Regions from separate parts of the Streptomyces sp. NBC_00234 genome, predicted to be linked through region 1. Evidence: riboswitches for the same ligand, from Rfam matches in the RefSeq annotation. Region 1 holds a riboswitch; each other region holds the start of a gene.
What was found. A riboswitch is a leader RNA that binds a small molecule or an ion and turns the genes downstream of it on or off. The one in region 1 is predicted to bind cyclic di-AMP.
Positions count from the first base shown of each region.

Region 2: it holds a riboswitch for cyclic di-AMP, as region 1 does, so the genes downstream of both, OG230_RS04615 (C40 family peptidase) here and OG230_RS21820 (C40 family peptidase) in region 1, are expected to answer to the same signal.
Region 3: it holds a riboswitch for cyclic di-AMP, as region 1 does, so the genes downstream of both, OG230_RS19090 (M23 family metallopeptidase) here and OG230_RS21820 (C40 family peptidase) in region 1, are expected to answer to the same signal.

Region 1 covers NZ_CP108101.1:4,914,986-4,921,295, forward strand. Annotated here, with positions in the region: gene OG230_RS21820 (C40 family peptidase) at 1-1,145, opposite strand, end outside; cyclic di-AMP (ydaO/yuaA leader) riboswitch at 1,144-1,308, opposite strand; gene pcrA (DNA helicase PcrA) at 1,568-4,006, shown strand; gene OG230_RS21830 (M23 family metallopeptidase) at 4,239-5,885, opposite strand; gene OG230_RS21835 (esterase/lipase family protein) at 6,146-6,310, opposite strand, start outside.
Region 2 covers NZ_CP108101.1:1,109,262-1,115,571, reverse strand. Annotated here, with positions in the region: gene OG230_RS04645 (8-amino-7-oxononanoate synthase) at 1-896, shown strand, start outside; gene OG230_RS04640 (DUF397 domain-containing protein) at 889-1,119, opposite strand; gene OG230_RS04635 (helix-turn-helix domain-containing protein) at 1,138-2,004, opposite strand; gene OG230_RS04630 (ATP-binding protein) at 2,206-2,637, shown strand; gene OG230_RS04625 (LysR family transcriptional regulator) at 2,655-3,572, opposite strand; gene OG230_RS04620 (LysE family translocator) at 3,645-4,286, shown strand; gene OG230_RS04615 (C40 family peptidase) at 4,304-4,774, opposite strand; cyclic di-AMP (ydaO/yuaA leader) riboswitch at 4,778-4,942, opposite strand; gene OG230_RS04610 (hypothetical protein) at 5,314-5,622, opposite strand; gene OG230_RS04605 (ATP-dependent Clp protease proteolytic subunit) at 5,630-6,265, opposite strand.
Region 3 covers NZ_CP108101.1:4,347,175-4,353,484, reverse strand. Annotated here, with positions in the region: gene OG230_RS19095 (aldo/keto reductase) at 1-489, opposite strand, end outside; gene OG230_RS19090 (M23 family metallopeptidase) at 637-1,680, opposite strand; cyclic di-AMP (ydaO/yuaA leader) riboswitch at 1,692-1,845, opposite strand; gene OG230_RS19085 (PP2C family protein-serine/threonine phosphatase) at 2,129-3,283, opposite strand; tRNA gene OG230_RS19080 (tRNA-Met) at 3,569-3,642, opposite strand; gene OG230_RS19075 (sulfite oxidase) at 3,707-4,843, opposite strand; gene OG230_RS19070 (FAD-binding oxidoreductase) at 5,094-6,310, shown strand, end outside.

The sequences.
Region 1 (6,310 bases):
TCCTCACGCACGTTCGCACCCGGCTTCGGCGCGTGGATCATCATGCCGTCGCCCTTGTAGATGCCGACGTGGCTGATGTCGTCGTAGAAGAAGACCAGGTCGCCCGGCTGCAGATCGGCCGTCGCCACCCGTGTGCCGACCTCGACCTGGTCCCAGGTGGTACGCGGCAGGTCGACGCCCGCCGCCTTCCAGGCCGCCTGCGTCAGCCCCGAGCAGTCGTACGAGGAGGGGCCCGTCGCCCCCCAGACGTACGGCTTGCCGATCTGGTCCCGCGCGAAGGCGAGGACCTTCTCGGCCTTCGCCGCGTAGCTGCTGTCCGCGTCCGAGCCGCTGCCGGTGTCCGTGCCGGTGCCGGGCTGCTCGGCCTCCTGCGCGGCGTCCTCGGCGGCTTCCTTCGCCGCCGCCTCTTCCTGGGCCTGGCGCTCGGCCTCCGCGGCGGCGGCCTGCTGGCGTGCCAGCTCCTCGGCCTTGCGCTTGGCCTCCGCCTCCTTCTTGCGCTCCAGCTCCGCGAGCCGCGCCTTCTCCTCGGCGGTCAGCTCCGACAGCAGGGTGCGCGCCTCGGCCAGCTTGTCCTGCACCTGCTGCTTGCTGCTGCGCAGCGTGGTCTGCGCCTCGGTGAGCGTCTCCAGGCTCTTCGTGGCCTCGGCACGCTTCTTCGCCGCCTGGTTCTGCTGCGTACGGAAGTCGGCGACGGTCTTCTGCTGCTGGCTGGTCATCCGCGCCATCAGCTGGTCCTGGTCGAAGTACGACTGCGGGTCGTCCGCAAGGAAGAACGTGGCCGTCGGGGCGACCGAACCGCTCCGGTACTGCGCCGCCGCGAGCTGACCCAGTTCGCGGCGCGTCTCGTTCAGCTTGTCGGCCCGCTTCGCCGCGGCGTCCAGGAGTCCGTCGACCTTGGCGCGCTGCTCGGTGGAGGCGGACTTCGCCTTGTTGTACTGCTGGGTCGCGGTGCCCGCCTGCCGGTAGAGGTCGTCGACCTTCTTCTGTACGTCCTCGATGCTGGGCCGGGGTGCCGCGGGCGCGGCCGTCGCGGTCTGCGTGGAGAGCAGAGTCACAGAGGCCAGTGCGGCCGTCGTGAGCCCGACTCCGGGGGTGGTGGTGCGCAAGCGGGTGCGCGGTTTGCGATGCGACGCCAAGGCCGGCATCTCCTTCCGTGGACCGCCTACCGGGTTAGCTGTCGGGTTCGGGCGGAACGGAAGGCTGCCCTACGGTCCAAGTGGGGGTCGCGGACCGATTCACCCCGGTGCTGCTTGTGGGTCCCCGGTTCCGAACGGCCCTGGGGCAGCCCGGATTCGGCGTGGGTGCCCGCTCGGCGTGGTTCGCCTCAAGGGGGTACGGGCCGCCCGACGGAGCACGCTAGCCAACCCGTGGTGTCCCTGTGAAGGTTGATGTTCGATATGCCCGATACGTTTTCGTGACCTTGGGGAAATCGATACGTACGGACCCGGAGGGGCTCCCCTTTCCCTCACCCGGTGTGGCCGAACCGTCTCCGTACGCGCATGTCCGCGGGCCGTCCTGCGGAATGCGGCCCCGGGGTGTCAGTGGGGCCGCCTAGACTCGTCAAGCGATGAGCAGCCTCTTTGACGACAGCTTCCTGACCGGCCTCCAGAACTCGGAGGAAGGGCCCCCGCCGCCCCCCGAGGACCACGCACCCGAAGCGGTGCCGGAGGGTCTCTTCGAGGGCGTCTTCGACGCGCCCCCGCCGCCCCGCGAGGGGTACTACCGCGACGGCGCCCCCCGTCCGGTCATCGATGCCGCCGCGCTGCTCGACGGGCTGAACACCGAACAGCGCGCCGCCGTCGTGCACGCCGGTTCGCCGCTGCTCATCGTCGCCGGCGCCGGATCGGGCAAGACCCGCGTGCTCACCCACCGGATCGCCCATCTGCTGGCCGAGCGCGGGGTGCACCCGGGCCAGATCCTCGCCATCACCTTCACCAACAAGGCCGCGGGCGAGATGAAGGAGCGGGTCGAGCAGCTCGTCGGACCGCGCGCCAACGCCATGTGGGTCATGACCTTCCACAGCGCGTGCGTACGCATCCTGCGCCGCGAGTCCAAGCGGCTCGGCTTCACCTCGTCGTTCTCGATCTACGACGCCGCGGACTCCAAGCGGCTGATGGCGCTCGTCTGCCGCGATCTGGACCTCGACCCGAAGCGCTACCCGCCGAAGTCGTTCACGGCCAAGGTCTCGAACCTGAAGAACGAGCTGATCGACGAGGAGACCTTCGCCGGGCAGGCCGCGGACGGCTTCGAGAAGACCCTCGCCCAGGCGTACGCGATGTACCAGGCGCGGCTGCGTGAGGCCAACGCCCTGGACTTCGACGACATCATCATGACGACGGTGCACCTGCTCCAGGCGTTCCCCGATGTCGCGGAGCACTACCGCCGCCGCTTCCGGCACGTCCTGGTCGACGAGTACCAGGACACCAACCACGCGCAGTACACGCTCGTACGCGAGCTGGTGGGCCCGGCCGGCGAGGCCGACGCCCCCGCGGAGCTGTGCGTCGTCGGTGACGCGGACCAGTCGATCTACGCCTTCCGGGGCGCGACCATCCGCAACATCCTCCAGTTCGAGGAGGACTATCCGGACGCGACCACGATCATGCTGGAGCAGAACTACCGCTCCACGCAGACGATCCTCTCCGCGGCCAACGCGGTCATCGAGCGCAACGAGAGCCGCCGTCCCAAGAACCTCTGGACGAACGCTGGCACCGGCGCCCGGATCACGGGATACGTTGCGGACACCGAGCACGACGAGGCGCAGTTCATCGCCGACGAGATCGACCGGCTCACGGACGCCGGCGACGCGAAGGCGGGCGACGTCGCCGTCTTCTACCGTACGAACGCGCAGTCCCGTGTCTTCGAAGAGATCTTCATCCGGGTCGGCCTGCCGTACAAGGTCGTCGGCGGGGTGCGCTTCTACGAGCGCAAGGAGGTCCGCGACGTCCTGGCCTATCTCCGGGTGCTCGCCAACCCCGAGGACACCGTCCCGCTGCGCCGCATTCTGAACGTGCCGAAGCGCGGCATCGGCGACCGCGCCGAAGCGATGATCGACGCCCTGTCGATGCGCGAGAAGATCTCCTTCCCGCAGGCCCTGCGCCGCGTCGACGAGGCGTACGGCATGGCGGCCCGCTCGTCGAACGCCGTCAAGCGCTTCAACACGCTGATGGAGGAGCTGCGCACGATCGTCGAGTCCGGGGCGGGCCCGGCGGTCGTCCTGGAAGCGGTCATGGAGCGCACCGGCTACCTCGCCGAGCTCCAGGCGTCGACCGACCCGCAGGACGAGACCCGGATCGAGAACCTCCAGGAACTGGCGGCCGTCGCCCTCGAATTCGAGCAGGAGCGCGCGGAGGAGGAGGGTGCGGGCACCCTCGCCGAGTTCCTGGAGAAGGTGGCGCTCGTCGCCGACTCCGACCAGATCCCCGACGAGGACGAAGAGGGCTCCGGCGTCATCACGCTGATGACCCTGCACACGGCCAAGGGGCTGGAGTTCCCGGTCGTCTTCCTGACCGGCATGGAGGACGGCGTCTTCCCGCACATGCGGGCGCTGGGACAGGCGAAGGAGCTGGAGGAGGAGCGGCGGCTCGCCTATGTCGGCATCACCCGCGCCCGGGAGCGGCTGTATCTGACCCGGGCCGCGATGCGCAGTGCGTGGGGCCAGCCCTCGTACAACCCGCCCTCGCGGTTCCTGGAGGAGATCCCGGACCAGCATCTGGAGTGGAAGCGCAAGGGCCCGATGGCCGCTCCGGCCGGACCGACGTCGGGGATCACCTCCTCGCTGTCGTCCTCGCGCGCGAAGTCCGGGCCTTCGGGTTTCGCGACCCGCCGCACCTCGGACAAGCCGGTGGTCACGCTGGTGGTGGGAGACCGGGTCACGCACGACCAGTTCGGTCTGGGCACGGTGACGGCGGTCGAGGGCTTCGGGGACCAGGCGAAGGCCACGGTCGACTTCGGGGACGAGCGGCCGAAGAAGCTCCTGCTGCGGTACGCACCGGTCGAGAAGCTCTAGGGCCGCTCGTTTGGATCATGCCGGGCTCGCGTGCCCTGGCGCGCGCATCTGCGGCGTTGTCGTCGGTCGCCGACGCTCCGCGTCGACTCCCCCCTCCGCCTTGCAGCTGCCCCCACCAGACCCCGCTCCCTCATCCGCCCAGATCCAAACGAAAGACCCTAGGGCCTGTCGTTGCACAGATGGCTGTGCCCCGTCCCTCAGGACGGGGCCACAGCCATCTGCGACGTGGTGATCAGTTCGGGTTGAGGCCGTGGCTCCGGAGCCACGGCATCGGGTCGATCGCGGAGCCGCCGCCGGGCCGGACCTCGAAGTGCAGGTGCGGACCGGTGGAGTTGCCCGAGTTCCCGGAGTACGCGATGGTGTCGCCCGCCTGCACGGAGCCCGAGCGGATCCGGGTGCTGCTGAGGTGGCAGTACCAGGTCTCGGTCCCGTCGGGCGCCGTCACGATGACCATGTTCCCGTAGGCGCTGTCCAGCTGGGTGCGTACGGTTCCGTCGGTGGCGGCCATCACCGGGGTCCCGTACGAGACGGGGAAGTCGATGCCCGTGTGCACGGACATCCAGTTGACGCCCGCCTGGCCGTAGTACGCGCTGAGACCGTGCTGCGCGACCGGCAGGGAGAACTTGGGGCGCAGCGCCTCCTTGCGTGCGGCCTCCTGCTCGCGCTTCTTCTTCTCCTCGGCCTGGCGCTCCCGCAGGTCGATGCGCTCCTGGGTGCGGCTCGCGCGGTCGGCGAAGTCGTCGGCGTCGGCGCTGAGGTTGGCGAGCTGGGTGTCCAGCTCGTTGTTGGCCGCGACCGGCTTGACGGTGCCGGGGTCGGCCGCCGCCATCGAGGTGGTCTCGTCCTTCTTGTCCTCGCCGGTGATGCCGCTGACCGAGGCGGCCGCGATGCCCGCGACGCTCATGACGCAGGCCGAGGGAACGGCGACGGTCAGGAGCGCGGATCGCTTGGCGGGGCTACGGCGTCGGCTGCGGTTGCCCGCTCCGGCGCGGGGCGTCCGGCCGCCCGCCGGGCGGGGGGAGACGGAGGAGTGCGGGGCGGCGGTCACGAGGTCGGGCTCGTCGCTCCCGTGCCCGGCCGCGGACTCGTGCGTCCCGGCGTCGTGCTCGTCCTCGTCGTGCGCGTGGCCCTCGGGGCCGGCGTGACTGTCGGCGTCCACGTCCGAGGCGCCGAACTCGGTTGTTCCGTAAGGCTCGTAGGAAACCTGCTGCTCGGCCGGCTGGTGTTCGGCACGCTGCTGTTCGTACGAGGGGTACGACACCTGTTCGGTCTCGTACGGCGCGTTCCCGGGCGTGGCGCCGGAGTTCCAGGCGGTGGCGTCGTAGGCGCCGGTGTCCGCGCCCGCGTTCATGAATCCCGTGGTGGCGTACGTGCCGGTCTCGTAGCCGGTGGCAGCGAAGGGGGCGGTGGGGAAGGCGCCGGTGTCGGTCGTCGCCCACTGGTCGGTCGGGGCGGACTGGATCCATCCCGAGGTGTCCCACTGCCCGGTGCCGTCCGCGGTCGCGGTCTGCGCGGGAATCCCGGCGTCCGGCACCCAGGTGCCGGTGGTGTCGTACTGCTGCGGCTCGTGCGGGCGGGCGGCGTAGGCGTCGTACGAGGCGGTCTGGTGCGCGCCCGTGTCCCACTGGCTGGAGTCGTACGTTCCGCTGTGGCTCTGCCCGGCGGCCTGATAGCCGGTGTCGTAGCCGTACGGGGCGCTCTGAGCGGTGTCGTAGCCGCTTCCGTAGCCGCCGCCGGTCTCGTAGCCGCCCGTGTGAGTGCTGTCGTAACTGCCGTCGTGATGACCGGGGAGAGCACCGAAGAGCGGATCGGTGTCGAAGCTGCCGGTGGGGTGGCTGTCGTAGTCGACGTACCCGGCGTGGGGGTGCTGGTCGTTCACCAACTTCTCTCTCGCCTCGGCAGCAGGACCTGTTCCGGGGTCCGTGGGGGATCCCAGGGGAAAGCAGTGGCCGCGACTGTACCCGGCGGTACGTGACGACGACAATCTTCGCCGGGTCACGGCCGCTCAGGAAACGGGCAATCGGCCGTCTTTCGGTGGACAGCAGGCGGAGCCTTGGCCCTACGTTCGAAATGTGTTCTATTCACGGGCCCGGGTGGGGGTCGTTCCCGTGCCCGGGTACAGGCCCTTCGTGGGCGGATTCAGGCCACGGAGGCGGTCCCTGGCCTGCCGATGCCCGCTTCCTGGGACTCCAGCGCCTCCCGGACCCCGGCGGCGACCGCCGGGTGCACGGGCAGGGCGAGATGACCGATTCCGGTCACCCGTACGTTCAGCACGTCCAGGTCGGGGTGGTCCATGCAGGCCGT
Region 2 (6,310 bases), 3.8 Mb from region 1:
TCTGCGGATTCGAGGCGGCCCTGGTGTTCTCCTCGGGGTACGCGGCCAACCTCGCCGCCCTCACCGCGCTCTCCGGCCACGGCTCACTGATCGTCTCCGACGCGGGCAACCACGCCTCGATCGTCGACGGGTGCAGGCTCTCCCGGGCGGCTACGGCCGTGGTGCCGCACGCGGAGCCCGAGGCCGTACGCAAGGCCCTGCACGCGCACGACGGCCGCGCCCTGGCCGTGACCGACTCGGTCTTCTCGGTGGACGGCGACGCCGCCCCGCTGACCGCGCTCGCCGACGCGTGCCGGGCCGAGGACGCCGCCCTGCTGGTCGACGACGCGCACGGCCTGGGCGTCCTCGGAGAAGGCGGGCGCGGCGCGCTCGCCGCCTCCGGGCTCGCGGGCGGCGAGGGGATCGTCGCCACGCTCACCCTCTCCAAGTCCCTGGGCAGCCAGGGCGGAGCGGTCCTCGGACCGGCCCGGGTCATCGACCACCTGGTCAACACGGCGCGCACCTTCATCTTCGACACCGGACTCGCGCCGGCGGCGGTGGGCGGAGCCCTGGGCGCCCTGAACCTGCTGAAGCGCGAACCGGAGAGGGCCGACCGGGCCCGCGCGGTGGCCACGGCGCTGTACGAACGGCTGACCGCGGCCGGGCTCACGGCGGCCCGCCCCGATGCCGCGGTGGTGTCCGTCCGGGCGCCGTCCGCGGATACGGCGGTGCGCTGGGCGGCCGACTGCCGGGCGGCCGGAATCGCGGTGGGCTGTTTCCGGCCGCCGTCGGTGCCGGACGGGATCTCGCGGCTGAGGCTGACCGCGCGGGCAGATCTGACACCGGAGCAGATCACGGCCGCGGTGGCCACGATCGTGCGGACCGCTCCCGACGGAGCGTCGGTTCCGGTCAGCTGAGCGGGAGGCCGTGCAGCCCGGAGACGAAGGAGGACCAGGCCGTCGCGGAGAAGCGGAGCGGTGGCCGGTCCACGTCCTTCGAGTCCCGTACGGCGAGCCGTTCGCCACCGAGCGGCGCGGCTTCCACGCAGTTGTTCATTCCGGTGCTGCGGCTGCTGCGGCGCCACCGTGGTCCGGGGGGTGAGCCGGGCAGTGACGCGGGCGGGGCGAGGCGGTCGGACATGATGCCCTCCTCGGGCAGTCAGGCGGTCCGGTCGCCGCGGAGGATCGCGGCGATCAGGTCCAACGAACGCTCCGGCGACAGCGCGTGCGCCTGCAGGGTGCGGAAGGCCGAGCTGTACGCCTCAAGGTCTTCTTTCCGCTCCAGATAGAGGCTACTCGTCAAGTGGTCAAGAACGACCACATCCAGATCAGAAATGTTCGGAAAGGAGAAGATGACGAAAGGGCCGGTGAGCCCGACGTAGCCACCGACGCTGAAGGGAAGCAACTGGAGTTCCACGTGCGGTAATTGGGCCACCTGCGACAGATGGCGCAACTGCTCGCTCATGACCCGGGGACCGCCGACCTCGCGCCGCAGCACCGCTTCGTCGAGCACCGCGCTGAGCTTCAGGGGCGGGTCCGCCCGCAGCACTCCCTGCCGGGCCAGGCGCACGTCCACCAGGGAGTCGAGCTGCCCGGCCGGCAGCCCGTCCAGCGAGGCCGTCGTCACCGCCCGCGCGTAGTCGGCGGTCTGCAGCAGCCCGGGCACCACGGAGGTCTCCAAGGTGCGCACGGTCCCGGCCTGGGACTCCAGACTGATGAAGTCGCGGTACTGCGGCGGGATGAGACCGCGGTACGCGTGCCACCACCCCGTACCGCCGCCGCCCGCCGAGCCGGCGAGTGCTTCGAGAAGCGAGCACAGCTGGCGGTCGTCCACGCCGTAGGCGTCCAGCAGCCGGGACACGTCGGCCGGAGTCACACCGCTGGTGCCCGTCTCGATCCGGCTCACCTTCGACTGGTGCCAGCCGAGCAGCTGCGCGGCCTCCCGGCTCGTCAGTCCGGTCGTGTGGCGCAGACTCCTCAGCTCCTCGCCGAGCTTGCGCCGTCGCACCGCGGGGCCGTGCCGCATCGCCGGCCTCCCTCCTCCGCCATCGGCGGCCAGTGTGCCGCCCAAATACAGTCTTCCGTGGCAGAGTTCACCACTTTGGGCGACAGATATATGCATATCTTGGTGGATCGTCGTTACAGAGAGCGGCATCAGTGGCAATCTGGCGCGAAGCACAACCCTGCCGACCTCGGGTCGGCCGGGCCGGGAAGGGACGGGGCCGCCATGGCAGACCATCAAGAAGCATCCGTCACTCTGCCGAGCGATCCGGTCTCGGTCTCCTCGGCGCGCAGATACGTGGCCCGGGTACTCACGGACTGGGGCCTCCCGGACGACACCGAGATCGCCGACAGCATCCGCCTGATCGTCTCCGAGCTGGCCACCAACGCCGTGCAGCACACGCTCGGGCAGTCGCCCACCTTCACCGTGGACCTCCGGCTCGACCGGGACGAGGAGCTGCGGCTGGGAGTGACGGACAGTCACCCCCGCTGGCCCCGGCGCCTTCCCGCGGCCGTCCAGCAGGACAACGGGCGGGGCATGGTCATCATCCGCTGTCTGGCCAAGGAGTGCGGCGGGCGGCTCACCGTGAGTCCCACGGCCGAGGGGGGCAAGACGGTCTGGATCGAGCTTCCCTGGACCGTTCCCGTCCAGAGCTGATCCCGGAGAACGGCCGGTCAGTGGGCCGTGGCCGCGCGGCCGAAGCCACTGCGCAACAGCGCCGTCAGTGTCGCGGCAGCCGCGGTCGCCCGGTCACCGCGGTGCACCACCGAAATGGTCCGCCGGAAGGCGGCGGGGTCGAGCCGTCGTACGGCGAGCGGCGTCGGAGACATCGCGGCGACCATCTCCGGCACCACCGCCGCCCCGAGCCCCGCGCTGACCAGGGCGCACACCAGCCCGTAGCCGGGGGACTCGCACACCACGGCGGGCGTCGCCCCCGCCTCGGCCAGGGCGCTCTCCACGCCGCGCCGGGGCGGATGCGTCGGCGCGCTGCTGATCAGCGGCCGGCCCGCCAGCTCGGTCACCGGAAGCCGTCCCGTGCCCTCCGCGAGGACCTGGCCGACGGCTGTGATCACGACCAGTTCCTCCACCAGCAGCGGTTCGGCGGCGACCCCCGCGGGCAGCGGATCGGCGACGGCCGGCTCGTACGCGTGGGTCAGTGCGAGATCCACCTCGCCCGAGGCCACGGCGGCGACCCCGCTGGGCGGCTCGAAATCGGCCACGGTCAGTTCGACGTCCGGGTGGGCCCGCCGGAACGCGCTCAGCACCGGCGGCAGCAGATGGATGCCTGCCGTCGTGAACGTGGCGACCCGCAGCCGCCCGCCGGACAGCCCGGAGAGCCGTGCCAGCTCGTGACGGGCCTGGTCCATCTCGTCCAGGACCCGCCTGGCCCGCCCCGCCAGCAGCTCACCGGCCGCCGTGAGCCGCGCGCCGCGGTGATGGCGTACCAGCAGCTCGGCACCGGCCTCCCGCTCCAGCTTGGCCAGCTGCTGCGAGAGCGCGGGGGCGGTGTAGCCCAGGCGGGCCGCCGCGCGCGTGATCGAACCGGCCTCGGCGACCGCCACCAGCGCCGCCAGGCGCGTCGGGTCGTACATTAAGCGTTCCTTTTGGCAGACCCAGAAGATTGCAAGTACACGCTAAAGGGTCGGCCGGTCCATGGTGTACCCATGGACGCACAACTGCTGGCCTTCACCGGAGTCGCCGCGGGAATGGTGGCACTGCCGGGAGCCGACTTCACCGTGGTCGTACGCAACGCTCTGGCCTCGCGGCGGGCCGGGGTGGCCACCGCGCTGGGAGTCGCCGGGGGCCTGCTGGTGCACACCGCGCTCGCCGTGGCGGGCCTCGCCGCGGTGCTGGTGACGATGCCCGTGCTCTTCCGCACCGTCCAGCTGCTCGGCGGCGCGTACGTGCTCTACCTCGGGCTGAGCGCGCTGTACGCGATACGGCGGCGTCCGGCGACCGCCGGAACGGCTCAGGACGCGGCACCGGAACAGGCGCCCGAAGCGCTCGGGCGCTCGCTGCGGCAGGGATTCCTGACCAACGCCCTGAATCCCAAGGCGCCCGTCCTCTTCCTCAGTCTGCTGCCCCAGTTCGTACCGGACGGCCAGGCCCCACTGCCGCGAACGCTGCTGCTCGCGGCAGTCGTCGTCCTGCTGGCCCTCGTGTGGTTCCCGGCCGTGGCCCTGCTCGTGGACCGGCTCGGCCGGTGGCTGCGCCGGCCGCGTACCGCCCGGGCGATCGAGGGTGGCAGCGGCGCGGCACTCACCGCGCTGGGGCTCGTGCTGGTGGGTGGGCCCCTGCTGCACTGAGGCGGCAGGGGCTCCGGTCAGCGCACCCGTCCGTACCAGACGCTCTTGGACCAGATCCGTTCCAGGCGCACGACGGACCCGGACTTCGGGGAGTGCCAGATCCGCCCGTGGCCGGCGTAGATGCCCACGTGGTAGACGCTGCGGCCGTAGTGGAAGAAGACTAGGTCGCCGCGCTGCCGCTTCGAGGAGGAGATGTGGCGGGTCTTGTTGTACTGCTGCTGGGCCGTGCGGGGGAGCTTCTTGCCCACCCTTTTGAACGAGTACAGCGTGAGGCCCGAACAGTCGAACCTGCGGGGGCCCGCGGCTCCGTACTTGTAGGGCGAACCCTTCTTCGAGGCGGCGATCTTGAGCGCCTTCGTCGAATGAGTGGCCGCCTCGGCATCGTTCACGATGCCCGGGGCCATCATGGTGGTGCCGAGAGCGAGCGTGAGCACCGAGGCCGTACCGGCCCGGGCGAGAAGTGACGGGACATGAACCTGCGCAGACATGCGCAACCCTTCGTCAGCCGCCTGTGAAGGATGACCTGTCGGGTTCGGGCTGGCGAAGTTGCCCGGCCGCACGCAGCGGCTTCACCCCGAGGGACGGCCGGTCTCCCGGTCGACCCGTTGTGCTCGGGTCCTCCACTCCTGCCGATCCACTCCTGTCGACCAGTCATCCGGACAGCGGCAGGACTCGGCGTCCGCCCGGACCGCCCCGCCGCGGTGGCGGGGGCTTGTCGTCCCAGGGATCTTGACTCACGGACTGCCGGTTTTCCGAGCTGAAACGGTGTTATGTGAGGCTCGTCACCACTGATCCATTCGGGTGGACAGGGTGGATTTGCGTCGGGATCACGAGGCCCCGACCGGCCTCGTACCAGCGGCGGAGCGCCAGATTCCGCCCACAGTGCACACGCTTCGCGCAAGTTGAGCTGTCCCTCGTGAGGGGGACGGCCTACGCCGAACGAGCGAGGAAATTCGGTCCGGGCATCGGGCGTGTCGCCCGTGCGCCCGAAAAGCGCTCCGGAAAAGGGAGTCGGGGAAGCGGCTGATCAACTCGTGCCGACGGGGGGTACGGTGACCCGCTCCGCGCGCCGCTCCCCGTCGAGCACCCGCAACGCCCGCGCCAGGGTGCCCGCGTGGATCTGCGTCTCGCCCCGCTCGTGCATCGAGGTGAGGGCGTCGCGCAGCGCTCCGGCCCGGGAGGCCAGCGCCTGTGCTGCCCTCAGCGCGCTGTAGGTGTCGCTGCCGCGCGCCGGGTTGATCCGGCCCAGTTGGTCGAGCACTTCCAAGTAGCAGTCGATGAACTCCCCCTCGGCGCGGGTCAGTGCGGGGAGTGGCGGGAACTCCGGTGGCAGCATCGGCGGTTCACCTCGCGGTGTGCGGCGGCTGGGACGGACTGCGGTTCTCCATGACGTGGTCCACCACCCCGTACGCCTTGGCGGCTGCGGCGTCCAGGATGGTGTCCCGCTCGATGTCGGCGGTGACTTGCTCGGTGGACCGGCCGGTGTGCCGGACCAGCATTCCCGTGAGCATCTCGCGCACGCGCATCAACTCGCGTGCCTCGATCTCGAGATCGGATGGCTGGCCCTGCACGGCCTCGGGCAGGGCGGGTTGCTGAATGACTACCCGGGCGCCGGGCAGGGCATGTCGGCGGCCCGGTGCGCCGGCCGCGAGCAGGATCGCGGCGGAGGAGCCGGCCTGGCCGAGGCAGAAGGTCTCCACCTCGCAGGTCAGGTACTGCATCGTGTCGTAGATCGCGGCCATGGCGGTGAACGAGCCGCCGGGGGAGTTGATGTACAGCGAGATGGGCCGGTCGGGGTCCGCGTACTCCAGGTACATGAACTGGGCGATGAGGTCGGTCGTCGCGGTGTCGTCGACGGGGGTGCCCAGGAAGATGATCCGCTCGGACAGCAGCTTCGAGTACGGGTCGAGGGTCCGGGTGCCGGTCGCGGTGCGCTCGGTGAACTCCGGCAGTACGTATCGGGCGGCGGGACGGATCATGGTTCGGTCCTCCGTAAGAAATGTACAGGACGTACACAAGGTTAT
Region 3 (6,310 bases), 570 kb from region 1:
CCGCAGCCGCTCCGGGCTGATGTTGGAAGCCGCGATCTCGCGCACCTTGCCTTCCTTCACCAGCTGGTCGAGGGCGGTGACGATCTCCTCGACCGGGACGGACTCGTCGTCGAAGTGCGTGTAGTAGAGGTCGATGTGGTCGGTGCCGAGCCGGCGCAGCGATTCCTCGGCCGCGCCCTTGATCGTGGCGGCGGAGAGCCCCTTGTACGAGGGGTGGGCGCCGACCTTCGTGGCGACGACGATGTCGGAGCGGTTGCCGCGCGAGGCGAGCCACTTGCCGACGACGGTCTCCGACTCGCCGCCCTCGTTGCCCGGTGCCCAGGCGGAGTAGGAGTCGGCGGTGTCGATGAAGTTGCCGCCCGCCGCGGCATAGGCATCCAGGACGGCGAAGGACTGTATCTCGTCGGCCGTCCAGCCGAAGACGTTGCCGCCGAGTGCGAGGGGGAAGACCTGGAGGTCGGAGGAGCCGAGCGTGCGCAGAGAGGTCATGAGTGGTGCAACCCCGCCCACGAAGCGCGCTATTCCGGTTCCGGTACGCCGATGCCCGGGAAACGAAAGACCGGCAGCCCTGACGTCGGGGGGTGAGCGTCAGGGCTGCCGGGGTTCGGGTGCGTCCGGTGAACGGGACGCGAGGTATCAGACCGTGAGGCCCTTGCTGCGCAGCCAGCTCATCGGGTCGATGTCCGAGCCGCCCGCGGTGTGGACCTCCAGGTGGAGGTGCGCACCGTACGCGTTGCCGGTCGCGCCGACACGGCCGATGACGTCGCCGGTGTTGACCTGCTGGCCCGCGGAGACGTTCATCGAGGACTGGTGGCTGTACGTGACCTCGGTGCCGTCGTCGAGCTCGATGACGGTGTGGTAGCCGTACGCGGTGTTCCAGCCGGCCGACGTGACGGTCCCGCCGTGCACGGCCTTGATCGGTGCGCCCGCCTGCGCCGCGAAGTCGAGGCCGGTGTGGTAGCCGGAGGACCACATGCTGCCGGCCTGACCGTAGGTCGAGGTGATCGTGTACGAGGAGAGCGGCAGGGCGAAGCTGGCGGCCAGCTTGGCGAGGCGCTCGGCCTCCGCCTTGCGCGCGGCTGCCTCTTCGGCCGCCTTCTTCTCGGCGGCGGCCTTGGCCTCGGCCGCGTCCTGCTGGGCCTTGGCCTCGGCGGCGGCCTTCTCGGCTGCCGCCTTCTCCTCGGCGGCCCTGGCCTCGGCGTCGGCGCTGGCCTGCTGCTGCTCGGCCTGCTGGAGGATCCGGCTGCGCAGTGCCTCGCCGGCGTCCGTCGTGCCCTGCTCGGCCTCGGCGGTGGTGATGCCGGCGGTGGTGAGCGGGGAGGACGACGCGGCCGTGGTGGCGTCGTTCGCGTCGGAGTCGTCGGACATCAGGGAGCCCACGCCGGGGAACGACTTGGCGTCGGGCAGATTGTCCGCGATGGAATCGGGAAGAGAGATGGAGACCGGCGGCTTGCCCTGGGCGGTGGCCATGCCACCCGCACCGACGGCCGCGATGACGCCGACCCCGAGGACGGTGGAGCTACGAGCGAGACCGCGCTGCTTGGCTACGCGGTGCCTGCCGCGAACGGGCCGGATGGACTCCTCGGTGGGATTCCATTCCTCCCAGGTCCTGTCCTGGCCGCCGAGAGTATCGGTGGCGAAGGGTGACGGGGCCTCGGGGGCAGGCTTGTTGGACGCCACGTGGGCGCACTCCTTTCCTTCCTTCTCGCCTACCGGGTTAGCTGACGGGTTCGGAGCAGGAAGGTCTCCTACGGGTCGCTCTGCCTCTCGCGAGACACAGGTGACCCGATTCACCCCATGTAGGTGGTTCCCCGGTTCCCTTGCGGAATTCGGCGCTCGCGCACGGTGCCGCCTCTTGCGACGACTGGGACGACCGCGCTGCGTTATCGAACGTTAATAGACAGACGGGTCCTATTCCAAGCTGTTCCGAGTGATCGTTCGTGACTTTGGCCTGGACTTACCGGGATACAACCGGGTGGAATCGGGCGAGTTGAACACCCTCCACGCACCACTTCGTTTCTGACAGTGCGTCAAATGTTATGCGGAGCGGCACCCTTCGGTTACGGACGGTTGTCCCGTACCGGAGCAGCGGCCACGCGGTCCCGCCGACGACCCGTCAGCCGGTGGCTCATTCCGCTCCCCCGCCACTGCGCCGGCCCACGATCTTCACGGTCCTCCGTCGCTCGGGCTGCCCTTCCGCCGGCCGACCGACCGCCAGCAGCGCCATGTCGTCCGTGGACCGCCCGCCCGTGTGCAGGCGTACGTCGTCGGTGAGCGCCGAGAGCAGTTCCTCCGGGCCGGGGAAGATCCGCCCGCGCAGCCGGGCCGCCGGGTCGTAGAAGGCCCCGGCCGCGTCCCGCGCCTCGGAGAGACCGTCGGTGAACATCAGCAGCGTCGTCCCCGCGGGCAGCCTCCACTCGTCCGCCCGGTCCGGCCACACACCCAGGTCCATCCCGAGCGGCAGCGCGGGCGAGGTCGACGTCAGGACGTCCAGCCGTCCGTCCGCGTGCAGCAGGATCGGCTCGGGGTGCCCCCTGTTGACGATCCGGACGAGTCCGGCGCCGGACGGGATCTCGGCCAACGCCGCGGTGATGAACCCCTCCATGGCGTCGAGTCCGCCGCGCCCCGTGCCCTCCCGGGCCAACGCCCGCTCCAGGCGCTGCGCCACCCCCTCCAGCGAACGCTCCTGCTCGGCGGCCTCCCGGAACGCCCCGATGACCACCGCCACCGCCCCGACCGCTTCGAGACCCTTGCCCCGCACGTCCCCGACCACCAGACGCACCCCGAACGGGGTGTCCGCGACGGCGAAGAGGTCGCCACCGACGAACTCGTCCGCCTGGGCCGCCTCGTAACGCGCCGCCACATGGAGTCCGCCGATGCGGTCAGACGGCGTCGGCAGCACCGCACGCATGGCGGTCTCCGCGATGACCCGCGCCGAGGCCAACTGCTCGTTGCTCCGCCGGACGACGCCGTTGATGAACAGGGCGAGCAGCCCGGCGGTGGACACGGTGACCAGTTCGATGACCGGCTCGACCTGGCTGAGCGTGCGGCTGTACACGTCCAGCAGCCCCATGACGAGGACCGCGGCGACACCCGTCCGGATCGTGCTGGCCCGCGAGAAGAACGGCGCGGCGATCAGAGGAGCCGCCACGAAGAGGGGGACGGGGGTGAAGGTGGGCGGGGTCGTGAGGTCGAAGAGCGCTCCGCCCGCGATCATCAGCGCGGGCAGCATGCGGACGAGCCGACGTGCACGGACTCCCTCGGGAGCTCCGCGCCGCCACATGTCCCGCTTCCCCACCTGTGTTCTCCTGCCCCCGGTCCGCCTACGGTTGCGGACGGTACCGCGCCCCACCCAGGCTGACCGGAGCCGCGCCGTGCGGCGACTCCTCATCGGCCAAAGGGGGGAGCGCACGCGAACCGCGGCCAGGGAGGCCGGTCGCGCACCGTCCGAGAGCGCGGGCGGGATCGACACGCCGCGCCAAGGATCGAGCGGGCCGTCGCGGCCTGCAGGACCCGGAAAACGACTCGGGCCCGGCACGCTGTGCGCGTGCCGGGCCCGGTCCTTCAGTAGCGGGGACAGGATTTGAACCTGCGACCTCTGGGTTATGAGCCCAGCGAGCTACCGAGCTGCTCCACCCCGCGTCGTGAGACCAACTCTACGGCATTCGGGACGGGCTCATGACCACGTTTCCGCCGCGGCCGGCGATCAGCCGGTTTCCGGGGTGCAGAGGACGGAGATCCGCTGGACGTGATTGCTGCCGAATCCGCCGCGGTTCCAGCGCGGGGCGAGGGGCTGGGTGGAGCCGGAGGCGTCAGTGGTACGGACACCGAGCACGTGAGGGCCGGGGGTGGCCGTCCACCGCGCCTGCCAGCCCCGCCATGCCCAGGCGTGCGGCGCGGGCCCCTGGCCCTCCGTGAGTACCGCGTCGTGCCAGGTGCGGCAGTCGTCCGTGCTCACCTCGACTCCTACGACGGGGGCCCGGCCCGACCAGGCACGGCCCTCCAGCAGCACGGTTCCGGGGCGTACGACACGGGTTCGCGACATGAAGTCCGGGAACCCCGGCGGGATCATGAGCGCGCGGGGGGCGATCCGGGTGACCGGTTCGCCGGGTTCCTCGGCCTCCTGCCGGTAGCGATAGGCCTCCGTCTGCTGGAATCCGGTGAACGGGGTGGCCGTGAGCGTGATCTCGCGCAGCCACTTCACGGACGCCATGCCGTACCAGCCGGGCACCACCAGGCGCAGCGGGCAGCCGTGCTGCGGCGGCAGCGGCGCCCCGTTCATGGCGTACGCCACCAGTACCTCCGGGTCGGTCCCCTCGGCCACGTCCAGGGTCAGACTCCGCCGGTAGTCCTGCTCGACGCCGCGCTCGACCCCGTGGTCCGCGCCGGTGAAGACGGCCTCGACGGCCTCCGGCTCCACCCCCGCCTCGGCGAGCAGCAGCCGCAGGGGCACACCGGTCCACTCGGCCGTGCCGACCGCCTCGGCCAGCCACGGCTGGCTCACCGGCCGTGGGACGAGCCCGGCCCGGCCGTTGCCCGCGCACTCCATCGTCACGCGGTGGGTGACGGCCGGGAACGACCGCAGATCCGCCAGGCCCAACGTCAGCGGCTTCCTGACCAGGCCGCCGACCGAGAGCCGCCAGTCCTCGGCCCGGGCCGAGGGGATGTCGTAGTGGACGAGCACGTAGTGCAGACCGGGCGGCGTGACCTCGTACCGCAGGGCCTCCAGCGGGAGACCGTGGTTGCGGGCCGCGAGCGCGAGCTCCTCCGGACTGATTCCCTCGGTCGGTCCGGCGAGGCGGCCAGGGGTGCTGATGCTGTCGAGGTGTCCGTCCCCATCCATGACTTCATGGTGCGCCGATGCCCGGACTTCGGCCTTCCGGCACACGGTGCGTGGCACCCCGCGCACGCTCCGGCGGTCGGATTGCGCGAGGTTCCGACCGGCGGGAGGCTGGAAGGAACAGCCATGCGGTGCCGGTCCGCACTGTGGCTATCGGGGGTGCCGAGGCATCGGCGCGAAGAGCGCTGCCGATCCGACGGCAGGGGGAAACGGCCGGGTGCTTCGCGGTCCGCGCGTCGGCGAGGAGACGGCTATGGACGGCACCACATTCGAGGCGATGAAGGCCGCACTGCGCGGCCCGGTCATCGGCCCCCAGGACCAGGACTACACGGAGGCCCGCACCCTCTACAACGCCATGATCGACAAGCGGCCTGCGGCGGTCGTGCGCTGTATGGACGCGGCCGACGTCATGGCCGCGGTCAACTTCGTCCGTGACAACGGACTCGAACTCGCCGTACGGGGCGGCGGGCACAGCGGTGCCGGTCTGTGCCTCGTGGACGACGGCGTCACGATCGACCTCTCGCCGATGCGCGGGGTACGGGTCGACCCGGTCGCGAGGACGGCCCGCGTCGCCGGTGGCTCGCAGCTCGGCGACCTCGACCACGCCGCGCACGGATTCGGTCTGGCGACACCCGCGGGCATCATGTCGACGACCGGTGTCGGGGGCCTCACCCTCGGCGGCGGACACGGCTACCTCACCCGTAAGTACGGCCTGACGGTGGACAATCTGGCCTCCGCCGACGTGGTCCTGGCGGACGGCAGCTTCGTCACGGCGAGCGAGGACGAGAACGCGGACCTGTTCTGGGCGCTGCGCGGCGGCGGCGGGAACTTCGGCGTCGTCACCTCGTTCGACTTCCGGCTGCATCCGGTGGACACCGTGGGGATGGGAATCACGGTGTGGCCGCTGGACATGATCGGTGAAGTGCTGCGCTGGTACCGCGAGTTCCTGCCCAAGGCACCCGAGGACGTGTACGGCTTCTTCGCGTCGCTGGTGGTCCCGCCCGGCCCGCCGTTCCCCGAGGAGATCCACGGCCAGAAGATGTGCGGGGTCGTGTGGTGCTACACGGGCGACCCGGGCGCGGTGGCCGACACCCTGTCCGTCGTCGACGAGGCGGGCCCGCCCGCCTTCCACTTCACCTCGCCGATGCCCTATCCGGCGCTCCAGACCCTGTTCGACGAACTGATCCCCAAGGGCCTCCAGTGGTACTGGCGCGGGGACTTCTTCGACCAGATCTCCGACGACGCCATCGACGTGCACGCCCGATACGCGGAGAGCCTCCCCACCAACCTGTCGACGATGCACCTCTACCCCGTCGACGCGGCTGCGGGCAGGGTCGGCCAGGACGACACGGCGTGGGCCTTCCGGGACGCCGTCTGGTCGGGCGTCATCGCCGGCATCGACCCCGACCCGGCCAACGCCGGGGCGGTCACCCAGTGGGCCGTCGACTACTGGGACGAACTGCACCCGCA